Regions from separate parts of the Lysinibacillus sp. NPDC095746 genome, predicted to be linked through region 2. Evidence: predicted binding sites of a transcription regulator. Region 2 holds the regulator's gene; the other holds the start of a gene.
What was found. Region 2 encodes Rex, which represses fermentation and respiration genes when NADH is low (regulators of the CRP and FNR family bind a similar motif). Its sites were predicted from a motif close to TTGTGAAATATTTCACAA; they were not measured.

Region 1 (10,854 bases), on a different contig from region 2:
AAGGAAGTAGAAACAGGTTTAATGCGTCTTTCTCAAAATGAGTTTGACACAGAAAACTACTTCTTCCAAGAGGGGCAGTATTTAGCTGAAAGCACAGTGACAGATTGGCTTGCACGTAGTTCACAAACGAAGGATGGTTTAAATCCTCCAACGACGGACTCAATGCCAGCAGAAGAACGTGCAACGAAGGCCCCAATCTATTTATCACATATTGTTGAGCAAAATTATTTAACAAAAACTAGTGATAATAAAGTGAAATTAGGCGGTATTTCAATAGGACTTTCCTTAAACTCTATTTATTACTATCAAAAAGAAAAATATGGAGAGTACTATGAGCAACCAATTCCGGAGGCAAAACTCGTTGAGCAAGGAAAGAAAATGGCCGCTGAAATTGTGTCTCGCTTAAGAACCCGTGATGAATTGAAAGATATACCGATTGTAGTAGGCTTGTTTAAACAAAAAGCTCGCAATGATATTATTCCAGGAACGTATTTTAGCTATGGCGTAGCAAAAGCAGGACAAAACGACGTAGCTGATTGGAAAGGTATTGACGAAGAATATGTACTATTCCCAACTAGTGAATCACAGGATGTATACAGGGATGTTAGCAATAACTTTAAGAATTTTAAACAAGATGTAGATAAATACTTTTCGAATTATACGAGTGTAATAGGAAAAGGCTTCTATCAAAATAAAAAAATTCAAAAGCTAACGATTGAAGTGCCAATCCAATTTTACGGCAAGTCTGAGATTATAGGATTTACTCAATATTTAACAGGGGTTCTGATCAATCAATTTGATAACATCAATGTTGAAGTAAATATTACCTCAATAAACGGTCCAGAGGCATTGATCGTTAAAAATGCCAGCGAAAAGGAACCATACGTCCATATCTATTAACATATAGTCAGCCTCGAGCTGACTATATTTTTGTGTGGAAAGAAAAATGAGTTCATTGGAAGAATTAATCAGAGTGTTGGATAGACTCTTTAGAGTGAAAGCGACGGAAAGATTCGTCAGAGCGACGGATAAAGTCTTCGAACCGACGGAAAGAAACAAGGGCGACGGATAGCCCTGCTGAAGTGACGGATAGAAAAGCAAAAGCGACGGAAAGAAACCCCGGAGCGACGGATAAAGTCTTCGAATCGACGGAAAGCCTCCCTGTCTCGAGAGCACAGCACACAATCCATGGAAAAGCAAAGTCTATATGAAGGACTTTAAAGACAGTCCCTAAAGACAACACTTCGTCATAGTAGTGAAAGTTTCTTTATTTTTGGTGAAAGTTGTGATTTTTAATATGAAAAATGTTATGATAATTTGCATGGTTAACTTTATTCAACCCTATTGTCATCGACAAAAACAATGAATTGAATGAGTATTCGGAGGTGTGGAAAAATGGCAAAATTAACAAAAGAAGAAGTTAAACACGTTGCAAATTTAGCACGTCTTGCAATTACGGAAGAGGAAGCAGAAAAATTTGCTGAACAGCTTGGTAAAATTACAGACTTCGCAGAGCAACTAAACGAGTTAGATACAACGAATGTTGAACCAACAACTCATGTTTTACCACTAGTAAACGTAATGCGTGAAGATGTGGCAACAAAAGGCTTAGACCGTGAAGTAATGATGTTAAACGTAAAAGAACAAGAAGATGGTCAAGTAAAAGTACCAGCTATCATGTAATACTAAAACATAGGAGGATTCCTCATGACGTTATTTGAACGTTCAGCAAAAGAGCTACAAGCTGACATTAAAGCGGGTAAGCTAACAATCGCTGATTTAACAAAAGAAGCATACGAACGTGTGGCAAAGCTTGACGGCGATGTACAAGCTTTCCTTGCTTTAAACGAAGAAAAAGCAACTGCACAAGCAGTTGAAATGGACAAAGTGCCATTTGAAGAGCGTGGACCACTTTTCGGTCTTCCTATCGGTGTTAAAGACAACATCGTGACAGAAGGATTAGAAACAACTTGTGCTTCTAAAATTCTAGAAGGCTTTATGCCAATTTACGATGCAACAGTAGTTAAAAAGCTACGTGAAGCAGGTATGGTCACTATCGGTAAATTAAACATGGACGAGTTTGCAATGGGTTCTTCAAATGAAAACTCATACTATAAAACGACAAAAAATCCATGGAACTTAAACCACGTACCAGGTGGATCTTCAGGTGCATCTGCAGCAGCAGTAGCAGCAGGTGAAGTACCATTCTCACTTGGTTCTGATACAGGTGGTTCAATCCGTCAACCAGCAGCATATTGCGGTGTTGTAGGGATGAAACCTACATATGGTCGTGTATCTCGCTTTGGTTTAGTTGCATTTGCATCTTCTTTAGATCAAATCGGGCCAATTACTCGTAATGTTGAAGACAACGCTCTTTTACTTGAAGCCATTGCAGGATTAGATCCAAACGATTCAACTTCTGCAAACGTAGAAGTTCCAAACTACGCAGCAGCACTTACAGGCGACGTAAAAGGCTTACGTATCGCTGTGCCAAAAGAATTCCTTGGTGAAGGTGTTGGCGAAGCAGCACGCCAATCAGTGCTTGAAGCATTAGAAGTATTAAAAGGCTTAGGTGCTACAGTAGAAGAAGTATCACTTCCTCATTCGAAATACGCACTTGCAGCATACTATATTCTTTCTTCTTCAGAAGCGTCTTCTAACCTTTCTCGTTTTGACGGTATCCGTTATGGTTTCCGTGCAGAAAATGTTAATAATTTGATGGACCTTTATAAAGAAACACGTGCACAAGGCTTCGGTGATGAAGTAAAACGTCGTATCATGCTTGGTACTTACTCATTAAGCGCAGGTACGTATGATGCTTACTACAAAAAAGCGCAACAAGCACGTACACTTATCAAAGCAGACTATGACAAAGTATTTGAAGACTTTGATGTAATCATTGGACCAACTTCTCCAACACCAGCATTTAAAATTGGTGAAAACGTTAATGATCCAATGACGATGTATGCAAATGATATTTTAACAATTCCTATGAACTTAGCTGGTGTGCCAGCCATTTCAATTCCATGTGGCTTTGAAAATGAGCTGCCATTAGGCTTACAAATTATCGGTAAATACTTCGACGAAGCAACAATTTACCGTGTAGCTCATGCTTTTGAACAAGCAACCGAGTTCCATAAACAAGTTCCTCAAATTTGGGAGGGAAAATAACATGAACTTTGAAACAGTCATTGGTTTAGAAGTACACGTTGAGTTAAAAACGAACTCAAAAATCTTCTCATCAGCACCAGCTCATTTCGGTGCTGAACCAAATACAAATACTACAGTAATCGATTTAGGTTATCCTGGTGTTCTACCAGTACTAAATAAAAATGTTGTTGATTTCGCAATGCGTGCAGCACTTGCACTTAACATGGAAATCGAACAAGAAACAAAATTTGACCGTAAAAACTACTTCTATCCAGATAATCCGAAAGCTTATCAAATTTCTCAATTCGATAAGCCAATCGGTAAAAACGGCTGGATTGATATCGAGGTAGACGGTTATACAAAGCGTATCGGTATTACGCGTCTTCATATGGAAGAAGATGCAGGGAAGCTTTCTCACTCTGGTGACCACTCTTTAGTTGACTTTAACCGTCAAGGTACACCACTTGTAGAAATCGTTTCTGAGCCAGATATTCGTACAGCAAACGAAGCGTATGCTTACTTAGAAAAATTAAAATCAATTATCCAATATACAGATGTCTCTGACTGTAAAATGGAAGAAGGTTCACTACGTTGTGACGCCAACATTTCTATTCGTCCATATGGTCAAGAAGAATTTGGTACAAAGACAGAGCTTAAAAACCTTAACTCTTTCAACTATGTTCGCCGTGGTATAGAGCACGAGGAATTACGCCAAGCTGATGTTCTTCTTTCAGGTGGGGTAATTGAGCAAGAAACTCGTCGCTTCGATGAAAAAACAGGTAAAACAATTCTTATGCGTGTAAAAGAAGGAACTGACGATTACCGCTACTTCCCGGAGCCAGACTTAGTTCGTCTATCGATCTCTGATGAATGGTTAGAGCGAGTAAAATCAGAAATTCCTGAGCTTCCAGATGCTCGTAAAAAACGCTATGCTGATGAATTAGGCTTAACACCATATGATGCAGGAGTTCTTGTTATTTCAAAAGAAATCTCAGACTTCTTCGAGGCTATGGTAGCTAAAGGTGCAGATGCAAAGCTTTCAGCAAACTGGCTTATGGGTGATGTTTCTGCATACTTAAATGCAGAACAAAAAGACCTTAAAGATACTGCATTAACGCCAGAAAACCTTGCGGAAATGGTGAAATTAATCACTGACGGAACTATTTCTTCTAAAATCGGTAAAAAAGTATTTGCTGAATTAGTAGAAAATGGTGGTTCCGCAGCAGAAATCGTTAAGGCAAAAGGTTTAGTTCAAATTTCTGATGAAGGTGCATTACTTGCTATCGTTACAGAAGTTCTAGACAACAATGCACAATCAATCGAAGACTTCAAAAACGGTAAGGATCGCGCTATCGGCTTCTTAGTTGGTCAAATTATGAAAGCTACTAAAGGTCAAGCGAACCCACCAATGGTCAATAAATTATTACAACAAGAAATTGCAAAACGTTAATTGCAATTATTATAGAAGGCCAAGAGAGCAAATTCGTTTTCTTGGCTTTTTATTTTAAAAAATATACATACAAAAGACTCTTTAGGGTATCTATACAAAGATAAATGCCTTACCAAGTAAAACGATATTTGCTGTAAATCGACACTAAAAAATACCAAATTAACACTTAATAGTTGTCTTCAAAGAGTATTCATAGCAAAATATAGTATAGAACATGATATAGCTTTAGGAGGTCAATCAATGAAAACTGAACAACAATATTTCGATGATGCGATTTCGATTCAACAATATATGGATAATATGACGACGTTAAAAGAGGAAAGCTTCCGTATTTATGATGGCTTCGAAGTGCCATTAAACGATGGTTTTATCGAACTACTAAAGGACAAGCAACCAAAAATTTTAACAATTACTGAGGATTGGTGCGGGGACGCCATGTTAAACAATCCAGTTATTCGTCGAGTTGCAGAGGCAGCAGGGTTAGATATGCGCGCAGTATTACGTGATGCTGATACAGATTTAATTGATCGCTATTTAACAAACGGTGGCCGTGCAATTCCGATTTATATTTTATTAGATGATGCAGGGCAGGTTGTTGGAAAATGGGGACCGCGTGCACCAGAATTACAGGAACTAGTAGTGAGTAAGCGAGCTACTTTACCTGATAAAGAAGATCCTACATTTGAAGATGCACAAAAAGCACTATATGCTGAAATTCGTGACGAGAATATTACGAATAAAGCATATTGGACATTTGTCTATGAGGATTTCAAAAAGCAAGTAACAGCTGCATTACAATAATTATAAATCGTAAGGCTGCATATCAGAAAATAAGGACATGCCTTACTTTTGTTGACTATTGAAAGCTTAATGCAACATTTAAACGAATAGTTCGTTGAAAGAAATAGAATCTTATGAAGCAAAGAAGGTATGTTATGAAACGAGCAAGAATCATTTATAATCCTACATCTGGGCGTGAAGTGTTTAAAAAGCATTTACCAGAAGTATTGGCAAAATTAGAGGTAGCGGGCTATGAGACATCTTGTCACGCAACAACTTGTGAAGGCGATGCAACCATTGCAGCAAAAAATGCAGTTGAACGTGGCTTTGATATCATCATTGCAGTTGGTGGAGATGGCACATTAAATGAAGTTGTTTCAGGTGTGAGTTCATTTGAGAACCGCCCGAAAGTAGGTTTAATTCCGATGGGCACTACGAATGACTTTGCCCGTGCCGTGCATATTCCACGAAATATTGAAGCTGCAGTTGACATCATTATTAAAGGCGAAACGTTGCCGGTTGATGTTGGTTTATTAAATGGGGAACGCTATTTCATTAATATTGCCGCTGGCGGACGTATTACAGAGTTAACTTATGAAGTGCCAAGTAAAATGAAAACAATGCTAGGACAGCTAGCTTATTACTTAAAAGCAGTAGAAATGATCCCATCAATTAAAGCTTCTCATATGCGTATCGAATATGATGGCGAAGTGTTTGATGGGGATGCCATGATGTTTTTATGCGGCTTAACAAATTCAGTGGGTGGCTTTGAAAAGCTAGCACCTGATGCAAGTATTAATGATGGCTACTTTACTTTATTAGTATTGAAAAAAGTAAGCTTACCTGAATTTATTCAGCTTGCTGCAATGGCATTAAGAGGCGAGCATTTAAATGATGATCGTGTAATTTATAAAAAGGCAAGTGTTGTAAAAGTATCTACTGAAGATGAAATTCATTTAAACTTAGATGGTGAGTACGGTGGGGATGCGCCTGCTACATTTGAAAACTTAAAGCGCCATATTGAGATTTTTGTTCCACTAGCAGATATTCGTGAAGAAGACCGTATGTAATAAACATATGAAGATCACTGCTTAATTTAAGGTGAGAGCCTTATCACCAAAAGTTGGGGATGACTTTTGTTAAGTGGCTGGACGCCCCCCAGCAAAGCGTGCAGCCGGAACGAAAATCAAACACATGTTATGATGATGATTCATATTAATGGATTCATCTCCATATATATGAATATTTTCATCCTTTAATTGGTATTGTGAATGAATTAAGAAAAATGTTTGGCAAATGTGCGTATATTACTTGAACAAAATTTGAAACCTTTATAATAGGCCGAAATTCCGGTCCATTATAAAGGTTTTTTTCGTTGCAATAGTGGAAAATGGGGTAGAGATAAGGGAAAGGAAGTGTTGCCTTTGTATAAATCACAGGAAAGAAAGCTCATTTGGCTAAGCTTTGGTGTTGCAATTATTATGCTACTTTCCATACTTGGAAGAATATTTGGAGGTTAGGGGGGCAATGACATGGTGAATGAATCAGCAGTCTTTTGGAGTAGAGCATTAACGGAACTAACTTTATCCTTCCATATTATTTATGCAACGATTGGTGTTGGTGTCCCGTTAATGATTATGATCGCACAATGGACTGGGTATAAAAAGAATGATGAGCACTATATTTTAATGGCAAGACGTTGGGCACGAGGTTTTGTTATTACGGTTGCAGTTGGAGTCGTCACAGGGACAGCAATTGGCTTACAGTTATCCTTACTATGGCCGAATTTCATGCAGCTTGCTGGTCAGACAATTGCCTTACCACTTTTCATGGAAACGTTCGCATTTTTCTTTGAAGCCATCTTTTTAGGCATCTACCTATATACTTGGGATCGCTTCGATAGTCAGAAGAAGCATATGCTACTGTTAATCCCAGTTGCTGTCGGTGCATCGATGTCAGCTGTGTTTATAACAATTGTCAATGCGTTTATGAATGCGCCACAAGGATTTGATATTGTGGACGGCCAGCTAGTGAATATTCAACCATTTTTAGCAATGTTTAATCCAGCAATGCCGACAAAGGTAGCGCATGTTCTCGTTACAGCCTATATGACATCCGCATTTGTGTTAGCAGCAATTGCAGGATATCGTATGCTTAGAGGCTCTAAGCATATATATCATAAAAAATCTTTATTACTACTTATGAAGATTGGTCTGATTTTCTCCATTGCTTCAGCAATTATTGGAGACTTTTCAGGAAAATATTTAGCGGAGTATCAGCCAGAAAAACTAGCTGCGGCTGAGTGGCATTTTGAAACGGCAGACAAAGCTTCCCTTATACTATTTGGTGTATTAGAAGGGGAAGAAGTAAAATATGCTATTAAAGTACCTTATGCTTTGAGTGTTTTAGCACATAATAATCCAAATGCAGAGGTAATTGGCTTAGATCAATTTGCAGAAGAAGATCGACCACCACTATATATCCATTACCTTTTTAATCTCATGGTGTTTATCGGCATGTTTATGGCACTCGTTTCACTGGTTTATGTATGCGGGAAAGCACGTGATTGGCAGTTTATTCATTCACGTTGGTTTAGATGGATTGTTGTTGCAGGTGGACCACTTTCTATTATTGCGATTGAAGCAGGATGGTGGCTTGCTGAAGTTGGACGACAGCCTTGGATCTTATATGGATTAATGCGAACACCAGAAGGGGCCACGACGAGTGACCATGTAGATTTAATGATGCTGTTGTTTACAGGTGTGTATGCCGTATTAGGAGTAGGAAGTATGGTCGTTTTAATTCGTATGTTCAAAAAGAATCCAATTGAGCGAGAGTTAGAAGATCGCCATGCTGAAAAAGGCGGTGACATCCTATGACATTAGAGATTTTAGGTATTTCAGTTTTATGGATTTTCCTATTTGGTTATGTCATTGTAGCTTCAATCGATTTTGGTGCAGGCTTTTTTAATGCCTACAGCCTACTAATCGGAAAAAATCATATTTTAACAAATATTATTAAACGTTATTTATCACCAGTTTGGGAAGTAACCAATGTCTTTTTAGTATTCTTCTTTGTTGGGATTGTTGGATTTTTCCCACAAACAGCTTTCTATTATGGAACGATTTTACTTGTTCCAGTTAGTATTTCGCTAGTGCTTCTTGCAATACGAGGCTCCTATTATGCATTTGAATCATATGGCGCACGTGGGCATATTGGTTACACGTTGACGTATGGCATAGCAGGCTTACTTATTCCAGCCTCACTCTCTGTTGTATTTGCGATTGCTGCTGGCGGCTATGTTGATATTGCTGACGGGCAACCGTTCTTGAATTATTGGACGTTGTATACGAGCCCGTTTGCTTGGAGTATTGTCGTGCTAAGCATTGCAGCGGTACTGTATATTTCAGCTGTGTTTTTAACTTGGTATGCACATAAAGCTAAGGATCGAGAAGCTACAAATTTAATGCGAAAATACGCACTTGCTTGGGCGATACCATTAATGGTGAGTGCGCTCGGCATTATGTACGAAATGAAATTCATTAACCCTGAAAGTTACAATAACCTAGTTAATTTATGGTGGATGTTTGCCATATCTGCCGTGCTATTTATTATTACTGTAGTGTTACTATGGATGCGAAAAAATTACGGTCTTGCGGTTAGTTTATTGATTGCCCAATTTGCAGTGGCATTCTTTGCATATGGAATTGCTCAATACCCATATTTGCTGTATCCGTATTTAACAATTTACGATAGCTTTACAAGCACACAAATGGCGATTGCACTCGTCATTGCGTTTATTTTGGGACTATGTCTGCTTATTCCATCACTGTTCTTGCTGTTGAAATTATTCCTTTTTAACAAAAATTATGTGACAGGAAAAGAAGATAATCACGCATAGGAGGGATACAACTATGACAAGCTTTTTGATTTTTTATGCACCATTTATAGTCGTCATCCTAGGTGTAGTTGCTGCTTTCTGGTGGGCACCTAGAGATTACCATACAGTAAGGAAAGAGGGGAAGAGTCGCGAATAGCGGCTCTTTTTTCTACTCGTGTAAAGGTGATCAGTTTGAAGTGATTTCTGATCAGTTAGAAGAGGAGTCGACCACATTTGAGCCGTTAATATGAAGCCTTGTTCTTTTTTCATCCGCCTCAACATGCTACAATAAAGAGATTGAAATGGAGGATGTACGAATGTCAGCACCCGTGAAAAAGAATGACCGACTAACAGTTTATATAGAAGATTTAACACATGATGGCAATGGCGTCGCAAAGGTCGATGGCTATCCATTATTTATCCAAGGTGCACTTCCTAGTGAAACGGCGGAAATACATGTTGTAAAAACGTTAAAAAACTATGGCTTTGCGAAGGTCGTAGAAATTCTCGAGCCATCATCAGATCGTGTAGATGCGCCTTGTGAATATTTCAAACAATGTGGCGGCTGCCAATTACAGCACCTGTCTTATGAAGGACAGTTAAAATGGAAAGAAAACATGGTGCGTAATGTCATGCAGCGCATTGGTAAAATTAACGCGCCTGTTCTACCAGTGAAGGGCATGGAAGAGCCTTGGCATTATCGTAATAAAGCGCAAATACCTTTCTCCTCAAATGAAGCAGGACAAGCAATTGCTGGTTTCTACAAAACGAAGTCTCATAGTATTGTGGATATGGAGCGATGCTTAATTCAGACTGGAGAAGCGGACGCTATTCTTGCAGGTTTGAAAAAGGAATTAGCGGCAATCGGTATTCGACCATACAACGAGCAAACACATGAGGGAATGCTACGCCACGTAGTTATTCGTAAAGCACGAGCAACTGGTGAAGTGATGGTTGTTGTCGTAACTAAAAAGAAAAAATTCCCGCAAAAAGAAGCCGCTGTTGCGACAATCCAGAAGCTTGTCCCGAATGTTACATCCATTATGCAAAACGTTAATAGCGACAAAACGAACGTTATTTTCGGTGATGCAACCGTAAATCTGTGGGGCAAGGACGTTATTATTGATACAATTGGCGATGTTCGCTTTGAAATTTCAGCCCGTTCATTTTACCAAGTAAACCCTGAGCAAACGGAAGTTCTATACAAACAAGCATTAGACTACGCTAACTTGCAGGGTGATGAACGAGTAATTGATGCATACTGTGGTATCGGCACAATTTCTTTATTCCTTGCACAAAAAGCAAAGGCTGTTATGGGGGTTGAAATTGTCCCACAAGCGATTGAAGATGCAAAACGCAATGCAGCACTAAATGGCTTTACGAACACGTATTTCGAGGCTGGGCCAGCAGAGGAAGTTATTCCACGCTGGTATAAGGAAGGTAAAGAAGCGGACGTTTTAGTAGTTGACCCACCACGCAAAGGCTGCGATGAGGCTCTTCTTCAGACGATTTTAGAGCAACGTCCTAAGCGTGTTGTGTATGTGTCCTGTAACCCAGCTACATTAGCACGTGACCTTCGAATTTTAGAGAATGG
Region 2 (10,854 bases):
ATAAGCATAATATGGACCAACGCGGTGAAAAAATTTGTCCGACTGCCGTTGCCAAAGGGTTTCAGGATAGCGTAGTTGAAGTATTAACGGCGAAAACATTACGGGCAGCTCGCGAATATAACGTGAAACAGGTTATCGCAGCGGGTGGTGTAGCGGCAAATAAGGGTTTGCGTACATCACTTGAGATGGTATTTGCTGAAGAAAACATACCATTTTTCGTGCCGCCATTAAAGCTGTGCACAGATAATGCCGCTATGATTGGGGCTGCAGCAACACCTATGTTTGAAGCCGGTATTCGAGGCAATTTATCAATGAACGGTCGCCCTGGAATGGAGTTAAAATCCTGGGTATAACTTTTTCTGGGTGTCACGAAATCGGAAGGGAGTTAATAAAGGATGTTTGCCTAAAATCATCGCAACCTTGCGATAATGGCTAACTACCTGCATTATGTCGCTGCCGCTGCGTTAGCACTACGCTTTCGCTTGCAGGCCAAGCACAAAACCGATTTCGGACTGAGGCATAATTGATTATAGAAAAAGAGGTGTTTTAGATTTGATTCTAAAATACCTCTTTTTGCTTTTGTGAAAAAATTGTTGAGAAAATAGTGTCTATAAGAAAATTTGAATCCGATTAGTTGACAAATTTTTCAGAAAATTATCCACAGGTAAGGTAGAAATAAAACAGCGAACATCCGTACTTATGCACAAAATGTTGATAACTTGTGCATAACTTGTGATTATTCAATATATAGTAGCCTATTTTGCACAAAATAATGTGAATAAAATATTTTTGAATTGTGGACAATGTGGAAAAGTCTGTTGATATGTTGGTATTACTAGATTTATAGTGTGTATAAAGTTGTGGGCATTTTTTGTCGAAAAATAGCACTTGACCAATATATATGAAAAAACAACGCGAGTAAAGTAAAAAGCCATGCGACAAGGCACATGGCTTTATAAGTTTTATCCCACCTCAAGAGGGATGTTATAAAATAATATTTTCAAGTTCTTCACTTAGCTCGAGCCATTCCATTTCGAATAACTCATACTGTTCCTTAGCAGTTGATAATTCCTCTTGAAGTTGTGTAATTTTTTCGTGGTCTGTGAATATCTCAGGATCGCAAAGAGCTTCTTCTAAGCGAGCTATTTCAAGATTTACTTGCTGCATTTTTCCTTCTAGTTCCTCAAGCGTGCGTCTAATTTGGCGCTCCCGTTTTTTAGCCTCTTTATCAATTTTAGAGGTAGAGATCTTCTCGGATACATCAGCTTGTACTTGCGGTTGGGCGGCAGCCTTCATTTGTGCTATTTCCAGTAGTTCTTGTTTCTTTTCAAGATAATAATCATAGTCACCTAAGTACTCAAAGGAACCATCACCGGATAGTTCAATTACTTTAGTAGTGATTCGATTGATGAAATACCGGTCATGCGATACAAATAAGAGCGTTCCAGGATAATCGATCAGTGCATTTTCTAGTATCTCTTTACTATCTAAGTCTAAGTGATTGGTAGGCTCATCAAGAATTAAGAAATTTGCCTTTTGCATCATCAACTTAGCTAATGCAAGTCTAGCCTTTTCTCCACCAGATAAAGATGACACAATTTTATCTACATCATCTCCACTGAATAAGAAACGGCCTAGCACCGTGCGAATATCTTTTTCATTCATTAAAGGCCATTCATCCCATAGCTCTTTTAGCACACTTTTATTGCTCGATAGCTTGGCCTGCTCCTGATCGTAATAACCAATTTGAACATTTGTACCATAGCGAATTTCTCCAGAGAGTGGTAGTAAATCTTTGACGATGGTTTTTAATAAAGTTGATTTACCAACACCATTAGGTCCAACAAGTGCAATACGGTCTTCTCGGAAAGTGCGCAATGTGATGCCGCTTGATATTTTCTTATCACGATAACCTATAGCTAAGTCATCAATAGATAATACATCGTTTCCACTTTGGCGCTCAATTGTAAAACCGAAGCTTGCTGATTTTTCATCACCATCAGGGGATTCCATCCATTCTGTTCGTTCTAGCATTTTACGACGACTTTGTGCCATTTTAGTAGTAGAAGCACGAGCAATGTTTTTTTGAATAAATTCCTCAAGCTTGGCCTTTTCATCTTGCTGACGTTCATAAAGCTTCAAATCACGCTCATAGTTTTTCGCTTTTTCATCTAAATAGGCACTATAATTGCCGGTATATTTTGTGACGCGATGACGAGAGACTTCGTAGACAATAGAAACAACCTGGTCTAAGAAGTAGCGGTCATGGGAAACAATTAGGATAGCCCCTTCATAGCCTTTTAAATATGATTCCAACCAAGAGAGGGTATCAATATCTAAATGGTTAGTAGGCTCATCGAGTATTAATAGATCAGGTTTACTTAACAGAAGCTTAGCAAGCGCTAGCCGAGTCCGTTGTCCCCCTGAGAGTGAGCTAATTGGCTTTTCGTAATCATTAGGATAGAACTGCATGCCATGAAGCACAGAACGTGTATCAGATTCATATTGATAGCCACCTGCATCCTTAAAATTATGCTGCAAATGATCGTATTCAGACATTATTTTTGCATATAAAGTAGGATTTTCATAAACAGCAGGGTCGGCCATTTGTTGTTCTAATGATCGGATTGCCTGTTCCTGGGTAATAAGCGGTTCAAAAATTGTCATCATTTCATCCCAAATCGACAATGTTGAGTTTAATCCAGCATGCTGCTCTAAATACCCAATTTGTATACCTTTAGGGATAATAATATCGCCAGAGTCATAGGACATTTGACCAGCGATTATTTTAAGTAAAGTGGACTTACCAGCACCATTACGACCTACTAATGCAACGCGGTCACGATGTTGAACCTCTAATTTTACGCCACATAAAATTTCATCTGCAATAAAGGATTTATATAGTTGATTGACCTGTAAAACAATCATTCTTGACACCTCAATTCTACCTTAGTGTAATAGATGTGCGATTGCCTTGCAATGTCGATGCTTTACTTATTTCAAGCTGTCATGTAAGATTGAAACGATTTCTCTTTAGTTAGTGGCGTAAAAGCGCCATTAACTAAAGAGAAATCCTCCAGTGAATAGTATAAACTTAGAAATATTAAGCATGTATCATAAATGGTTCATCACCAAAAGTTGTGGATGACTTATGTTAAAACGTCTATAAATAGTTGATTCCCGTTCCGACTGGGCAACTCCTCGGGGATCAGCGATAGAGGAACGAAGGCTAAAAGCATCACATCCTGTCATAACGCCTCCGTGACCAACATCGTGTTGGACCGAGACCTTGCAGCGCAGTGAATTTTTTCTGTGTGAAAGCGTAGTGTTAACGCAGCGGCAGCAACGAATGTTTTCTGTAGCGAAAGCGAAGCGTCAGCAACAAATGTTTTGCCTGTGCGAAAGCGAAGCGTCAGCAACAAATGTTTTGCCTGTGCGAAAGCGAAGCGTCAGCTGCAAAGCGCCCCTCGGAACGGAAATAAACCACACGTTTTGGTGATGATCCTTATAAAGAGAATTTGATACATTATAAGGAGGAAAAAGTTTGAAACAAGAATTAAAAATTCCACAAGCCACTACGAAAAGACTTCCTCTTTACTATCGATTTATCCAAAACTTTGCACAAGAAGGCATGGAACGTATTTCGTCGAAGGAACTGAGTGAAGCAATGAAAATTGATTCTGCAACTATTCGCCGTGATTTTTCTTATTTCGGTGCTCTTGGGAAAAAGGGATATGGCTATGATGTGCAGCATCTCTTAAAATTCTTTAGTCAAACGCTCGATCAACATGAAGCCACAAAAGTAGCGTTAATTGGTGTAGGGAACTTAGGTAGTGCTTTATTAAAATATAATTTCCAAAAAAATCATAATACCCATATCGTTGTGGCATTTGACTCAAAGGCCCCGAAGGAAGGGAAGATGATTAGCAATATTCCTGTTTTTCATCCTGATTTATTGGAAGAAAAGTATGCAGAATATGGAGCGGAGCTTGCAATTTTAACAGTTTCACCACGCTCTGCACAGAAAATGGCTGATAGATTAGCAGTGATGAACGCAAAAGGAATTTTAAACTTTACGCCAGAGCGTATTACTGTACCTGATAAAATGCAACTTTTAACAATCGATTTGTCAGTAGAATTACAGGCACTCATTTATTTAATTCGTAATCAGGAAGAGTGATAATTGTACATAATTTAACTTCTTTCAGTGAATGTTATTTGTACCGAATATGAGATAAAATGTGAGAATGACGAAAAACTTTCACATATTATTAGTTAGCAAAATGGCGAAATATGCGTTAAAATGATGGATATAAAGAGGAGGTGGCTGTAATGGGTCCAATAGGTCCAATGAGCCTCATTATTATCGGAATTGTCGCATTACTAATTTTTGGTCCTAAGAAGTTACCAGAGCTTGGTAAAGCATTTGGTTCAACATTACGTGAATTCAAAAATGCTACAAAAGGATTAGCCGACGAAGATGATGATGACAAGAAGAAGAAAGAACTAGATAAGTAAAGTTAGGATGTTTGAGGAATGAATCCAAAAGATCTAACTGTCATTGAACATATAGAAGAATTAAGAAAACGGCTTTTCATTGTTGCCGTTTTCTTTGTTCTTGCTATGGTTGCTGGCTTTTTTGTTGCAAAGCCGCTTGTTAAATACCTTCAAAGTACTGGAGCGAATTACAATATAGAACTCCATGCATTTGATGTAGTAACACCACTGGCAATTTATATCCAAGTTATTTTTTTAATATCGTTTATCCTATCTTCGCCGGTATTGATGTACCAATTGTGGGCTTTTATTAGCCCGGGACTTAGGGACGTAGAACGAAAAGCAACCTTAAGCTATATACCGTATTCATTTTTATTATTTTTAGCAGGATTGTCCTTTTCATATTTTTTACTATTCCCTTATGTCATAAAGTTTATGATGAATTTATCAAACGAATTGGAGATTCAACAAACGATTGGCATACATGAATATTTTTCGTTTTTATTTAAGCTTACAATACCCTTTGGTTTCCTTTTCCAATTGCCGATAGTAGTCTTGTTCTTTTCACGCATTGGAATTTTATCTCCTGAGCTACTAATTCGTATTCGTAAGTATTCATACTTTGGTTTATTTGTATGTGCTGCTTTAATCGCACCGCCTGAATTAGCTTCACACTTAATGGTTTCAGTACCGTTATTCATTCTTTATGAAATTAGTATTATGATTTCCCGTGTTGGCTATAAGAAATACTTAAAATCAGAAGAAATGCGAATGAAGGAAGAGCAAGAAGCTGAGCAAAAACGCCAGGTCGAAGAGGCACTTGAACAGCAACGACGTCAAATCGAAGAATTAAATCAATAATAATAGAAGCTCGATGCCAATTAGCAGCATCGAGCTTTTTCGTCGTTATAAATAGCTAGGCTCAACTAGAAATCAGCGGTATGCAAAAATTTCACTAATTTTTATTGCATTTTTTCTAGTTGTTCAAGAAACTTTTGCAGTGGTTCAGCATACAATTGTACAAGCGTCACAAAACCATTCAGCATGACGTGGGCGATAATGGACGTCCAAATGCGTTTTGTTTTGTGGTATAAGAAGGCAAAAATCAATCCGCAAATTGTATAAAGCAAGATGTGTGAGAAGTCCATATGAATAAGAGCAAAGAAAATGGCGCTTACTATACCGGCAATCCAGAAATTAGTTGTTTGGACAAGCGATCCGAAAATAACACGACGGAAGACAAACTCTTCTAATATTGGTCCAAAAACAACAATCGCTAATATCGCAATAGGGGCACCTTTTGCAATAGCTACAATATCAGCTGTATTTTGCGAGCCACCTTGGATACCGAATATAGCCATTTCGATAGCTGCGCCAATCATTTGGCCGAAGAAAACTAAGAAGAAACCGATAATTCCCCACATAATTGACAGTGGTATAGTCTCTTTCTTCCCTTTATAAATATCCCAAAACGCTTTATCGCGGGATGTAAGGATTAAGCTTAAAATTAACGCAATGGCAAAGCTAAGTGCAATATACCAGCCTTGAGTAAGGGGAGCAGCTTGCCCACTAGGTAAACCAGTTGTACTCATAACAAGCTTGTGAAACGGTTTTGCCAGTAAGATCCCCGAAATTTGCATGAGGATATAGATCAGTAAAACATAAAGAGCTGTTTTTTTATGTTTATTTATTTTTTGAGAATTGTTCACAGTCAAAATCCTTTCCATTCATTATGCTACCTTTCTATTGTAGAGGAATATGGAAAGAAAACAAAATTTTTCGAAGTTCTGACTTGCAAAAAAAAGTGTGATTGATTATCATAATAATTGTATTAGCACTCGACTAGATAGAGTGCTAATAAACTTTCAAGTATATAATTAATTATAGGAGGTTGTTTCACTTGTTAAGACCACTAGGAGATCGTATTGTAATCGAACTAATCGAGGTAGAAGAAAAATCTGCATTCGGTATTGTACTGCCAGACTCTGCAAAAGAAAAACCGCAAGAAGGTAAAGTTGTAGCAGTTGGGACGGGTCGCATTTTAGAGAACGGGCAACGTGTAGAGCTTGACGTAAAAGTTGACGACCGCATTATTTTCTCTAAATACTCTGGTACAGAAGTTAAATATGAAGGTAATGAATACCTAATTTTACGCGAAAGCGATATTCTTGCAATTATTGAATAAATTAAAACTTTTAAAGATTCATCACATTTTATAAGTTGATTGAAGTGGAGGCTGGGCGACTCCTAGGGGATCAGCTATATAGATTTTAGACCCCGGTGCGAGCAACACGAGTGAAGTGTGCCCAGTCGGAACGAAAATCAACCATACACGTTTTAGTGATAATCCCTTTGAAAGTAAATGCCTAGTAATTGTCACAGATAGATGGCAATGACTGTATGGCGAAAATTTCTTATAAATATATTGATGAAGCTTAACGAATATTCCATTTCAGGAGGGTAAATTCAAATGGCAAAAGATATTAAATTCTCAGAAGACGCTCGTTCATTAATGTTACAAGGTGTAGATAAATTAGCAAACGCAGTAAAAATTACATTAGGGCCTAAAGGTCGTAACGTAGTTTTAGAAAAAAAATTCGGTTCACCACTTATTACAAACGATGGTGTAACAATTGCAAAAGAAATCGAGTTAGAAAACCCATTCGAAAACATGGGGGCAAAATTAGTAGCAGAAGTTGCTTCTAAAACAAATGAAATCGCTGGTGACGGTACAACAACTGCAACAGTATTAGCACAAGCAATTATTCGTGAAGGCTTGAAAAACGTTACAGCTGGTGCAAACCCTGTAGGCATTCGTAAAGGGATCGATAAAGCAGTTGCAGCAGCCCTTACAGAATTACACGCTATTTCTCGTCCAGTTAGCAACAAAGAAGAAATCGCACAAGTTGCGGCAATCTCTGCTGCTGATGATGAAGTAGGACAATTAATTGCAGAAGCAATGGAACGTGTGGGTAACGATGGTGTTATCACAATTGAAGAATCTAAAGGCTTCACAACAGAGCTTGATGTAGTTGAAGGTATGCAATTCGACCGTGGTTATGCATCACACTACATGGTAACAGATACAGATAAAATGGAAGCGGTATTAGATAACCCATACATTTTAATTACTGATAAAAAAATTACAAACATTCAAGAAGTATTACCATTATTGGAACAAGTGGTACAACAAGGTCGTCCACTATTAATCATCGCTGAAGATGTTGAAGGTGAAGCTCTTGCAACACTTGTAGTGAACAAGCTTCGTGGTACATTCAATGCTGTAGCGGTTAAAGCGCCAGGATTTGGTGACCGTCGTAAAGCAATGCTTGAAGATATCGCAATTTTAACAGGTGGTCAAGTAATTACAGAAGAATTAGGCTTAGACCTTAAATCAGCTGATATTACATCACTTGGTCGCGCTGCGAAAGTTGTTGTTACAAAAGACAATACAACAATCGTAGAAGGTGTTGGCGGTGCAGATGCAATCGAAGGCCGTATTGGTCAAATCCGTGCTCAGCTTGCTGAAACAACTTCAGAATTCGATAAAGAAAAACTACAAGAACGCCTTGCAAAATTAGCAGGTGGTGTAGCAGTAATCAAAGTTGGTGCTGCAACAGAAACAGAACTAAAAGAACGCAAACTACGCATTGAAGATGCTCTGAACTCAACTCGTGCAGCAGTTGAAGAAGGTATCGTATCAGGTGGTGGTACGGCACTTCTTAACGTATATGCAGCAGTTGAAAAAGTGGCAGATGCAGAAGAAGGCGACGTAGCAACTGGTGTGAAAATTGTTCTACGTGCTTTAGAAGAACCAGTCCGTCAAATCGCAAACAACGCTGGTCTTGAAGGCTCAATTATTGTGGATCGCCTAAAACGCGAAGAAATCGGTGTAGGCTTCAACGCTGCAACAGGCGAATGGGTAAACATGATTGAAGCGGGCGTAGTAGACCCAGCGAAAGTAACTCGCTCAGCTCTACAAAACGCAGCATCTGTAGCAGCTCTATTCTTAACAACAGAAGCAGTTGTAGCAGACATCCCAGAAGCAGCTCCGGCAATGCCAGATATGTCTGGTATGGGCGGCATGCCAGGAATGATGTAATCAACGGCTCTAACCAAAAAAATCACTTCTCCATTTGAGAAGTGATTTTTTTATGTTTAGCGAATATTTTTTAGTAATTGATGGTAAAATATGGACAACTGCTGATAAAAACAGTAAAATCGCTGATAAACCTCCGACAATCGCTGATAAAAAGCCTGTTAGCAGCGAAACTTTATAGTTTAGCGGCGTTCTTTGCGTGGTTGGCGGCGCAATTCTATGGTTTAGCGGCGTTCATTACTTAGTTGGCGGCGAAACTCAAAGTTTTAGCGGTGAATTCCAACATAAGCTGTGAAATTTAGGGAAACTAAAATCAAGGTTGAAAAACTTTGTATAGAATTTTACACAATATTAAGGACTTGACTATAAAAACAGCGCAATCGCTGATAAACCCCCGACAATCGCTGATAAAAAGCTTGTTAGCAGCGAAACTTTATAGTTTAGCGGCGTTCTTTGCGTGGTTGGCGGCGAAACTCAAAGTTTTAGTGGCGAATTCCAATGCGAGCTGTAAAACTCAGGAAAACTAAAATCAGGGTTGAAAAACTTTGTATAGAATTTTACACAATATTAAGGACTTGACTATAAAAACAGCACAATCGCTGATAAACCTTCAATAATCGCTGATAAACCCCCAACAATCGCTGATAAACCTTCAATAATCGCTGATAAACCCCCAACAATCGCTGATAAACCTTCAACAATCGCTGATAAACTTCCAACAACTGCTGATAAAGATACAAACCTGCTAAAAAAAAATCCGAAAAGTAGCTTAAAGTTATTCTTTTTGCTTCAGCCTAAAATCAGGGGAAATATAAGAGATTAGAGCATAATCTATTTCTTCTCCTGCTTGAGTTGATAATTGTACAAGTAAAGATTCTTCGGTATTTGAGGGATGTATAGCGCTTGTTTTTATAGTAATCACTTGAACACCGGTTCTTCTCGGGTTTCCAACAATGACCACCTGATTCCCCAATGTATAAACTGCTGTAATATCAGTTTGGAACGCGACAATATATAAATCTAAATCCGTTTTATTTTGAAACATTGGAATCGTGAATCCCATATTTTGTTCAAAGTCGTACCATTCAGAGAGAGCAATATCGTAATTCGTAAATAGTCGATGCAGTGCATAATGAATTCTAGTTGGAACATAGCTCCACCGACCGATTGAGCTATGCCAATATTTTTCATAAGCCGGTCTCTTGTAGCCAGGATTATTGACGATCACTTCATACGGAATTGTATTGCCATTCTCTATCACCTGTGAAAGTGTAACAAATTTTGATGGGGGAGATAATTCTGGAAAAGGAGGATCAGCAATTGTTTGGGGTTTTATCGGCTCAAGGCTTTTTAAACGATTTTCTAGACCTTTTATTTGGGCTTTAAGTCCATTTGATCTACTCGATTCTTTTGCATCGAAAGAAGCTACAATGCTCAAATTAATTAATATTAGGCTAATCATACATAAAGTTATTTTTTTTACGTTAAACATAGTTGCACCTCTCCTATACTTTGCTCATTAAATGAGCGAATATGTAGGATGGCTGAAAATTTTATAGTCATGTTTTCACTTCCTGCCCTATTAAACAATAAAAAGGCAATCCATTTGTTCGTATTTGAACTTCTGGATAGCCTTTTTTGCTACAGTCATTCTCTTGGACTTCCAATATGCAAATCTACATGCCTGGTAGGTTAAAGCCTGGTAAACCTGGTAAGCCAGGATATTGTCCGCCTGGGAATGGCATCGGACGTGGTGGATATGGTTGTGGCGGATATGGCATCGGACGTGGTGGGTATGGTTGTGGTGGATATGGCTGCGGAGGACGTGGTGGGTATGGTTGTGGTGGATATGGCTGCGGAGGACGTGGTGGGTATGGTTGTGGCGGATATGGCTGCGGAGGACGTGGTGGATATGGTTGTGGTGGGCGTGGTTGCGGAGGACGTGGTGGATATGGTTGTGGTGGGCGTGGTTGCGGAGGACGTGGTGGATATGGTTGTGGTGGACGTGGCTGCGGAGGTTGTGTCGGATACGGTGATGGGTTTAAAGATGGATATGGGCTACCAGAAGGCATAGTAGGGTGAAACGGAATGTTAACATCAAGATCTTCGGGATTAAATCCAGGATTGATCAATGAAACACACCTTTCTTCGTTTTTTTCTAACATATGCCTACTATTAGGATTGTCATAGGCATTAAACTAGAAGAATGATCGATATAGTATAGTTGTTAAAATAGAAAATGTTATAAAATATATCAA

Region 1: a site for Rex is predicted at 6,646-6,663, ahead of ACIQ7N_RS13785 (cytochrome ubiquinol oxidase subunit I). Genes of this name have one in related genera too.

The regions. Positions count from the first base shown of each region.
Region 1 covers NZ_JBIWGL010000017.1:25,315-36,168, forward strand. The annotation lists gene ACIQ7N_RS13755 (CamS family sex pheromone protein) at 1-900, shown strand, start outside; gene gatC (Asp-tRNA(Asn)/Glu-tRNA(Gln) amidotransferase subunit GatC) at 1,396-1,683, shown strand; gene gatA (Asp-tRNA(Asn)/Glu-tRNA(Gln) amidotransferase subunit GatA) at 1,708-3,171, shown strand; gene gatB (Asp-tRNA(Asn)/Glu-tRNA(Gln) amidotransferase subunit GatB) at 3,173-4,600, shown strand; gene ACIQ7N_RS13775 (thioredoxin family protein) at 4,841-5,401, shown strand; gene ACIQ7N_RS13780 (diacylglycerol kinase) at 5,536-6,450, shown strand; gene ACIQ7N_RS13785 (cytochrome ubiquinol oxidase subunit I) at 6,913-8,259, shown strand; gene ACIQ7N_RS13790 (cytochrome d ubiquinol oxidase subunit II) at 8,256-9,281, shown strand; gene cydS (cytochrome bd oxidase small subunit CydS family protein) at 9,295-9,417, shown strand; gene rlmD (23S rRNA (uracil(1939)-C(5))-methyltransferase RlmD) at 9,578-10,854, shown strand, end outside.
Region 2 covers NZ_JBIWGL010000024.1:56,701-67,554, reverse strand. The annotation lists gene tsaD (tRNA (adenosine(37)-N6)-threonylcarbamoyltransferase complex transferase subunit TsaD) at 1-353, shown strand, start outside; gene ACIQ7N_RS17370 (ABC transporter ATP-binding protein) at 985-2,928, opposite strand; gene ACIQ7N_RS17365 (redox-sensing transcriptional repressor Rex) at 3,545-4,180, shown strand; gene ACIQ7N_RS17360 (twin-arginine translocase TatA/TatE family subunit) at 4,333-4,518, shown strand; gene tatC (twin-arginine translocase subunit TatC) at 4,537-5,358, shown strand; gene ACIQ7N_RS17350 (CPBP family intramembrane glutamic endopeptidase) at 5,460-6,224, opposite strand; gene groES (co-chaperone GroES) at 6,398-6,682, shown strand; gene groL (chaperonin GroEL) at 6,968-8,599, shown strand; gene ACIQ7N_RS17335 (hypothetical protein) at 8,652-8,777, shown strand; gene ACIQ7N_RS17330 (hypothetical protein) at 9,372-10,088, opposite strand; gene ACIQ7N_RS17325 (hypothetical protein) at 10,265-10,678, shown strand.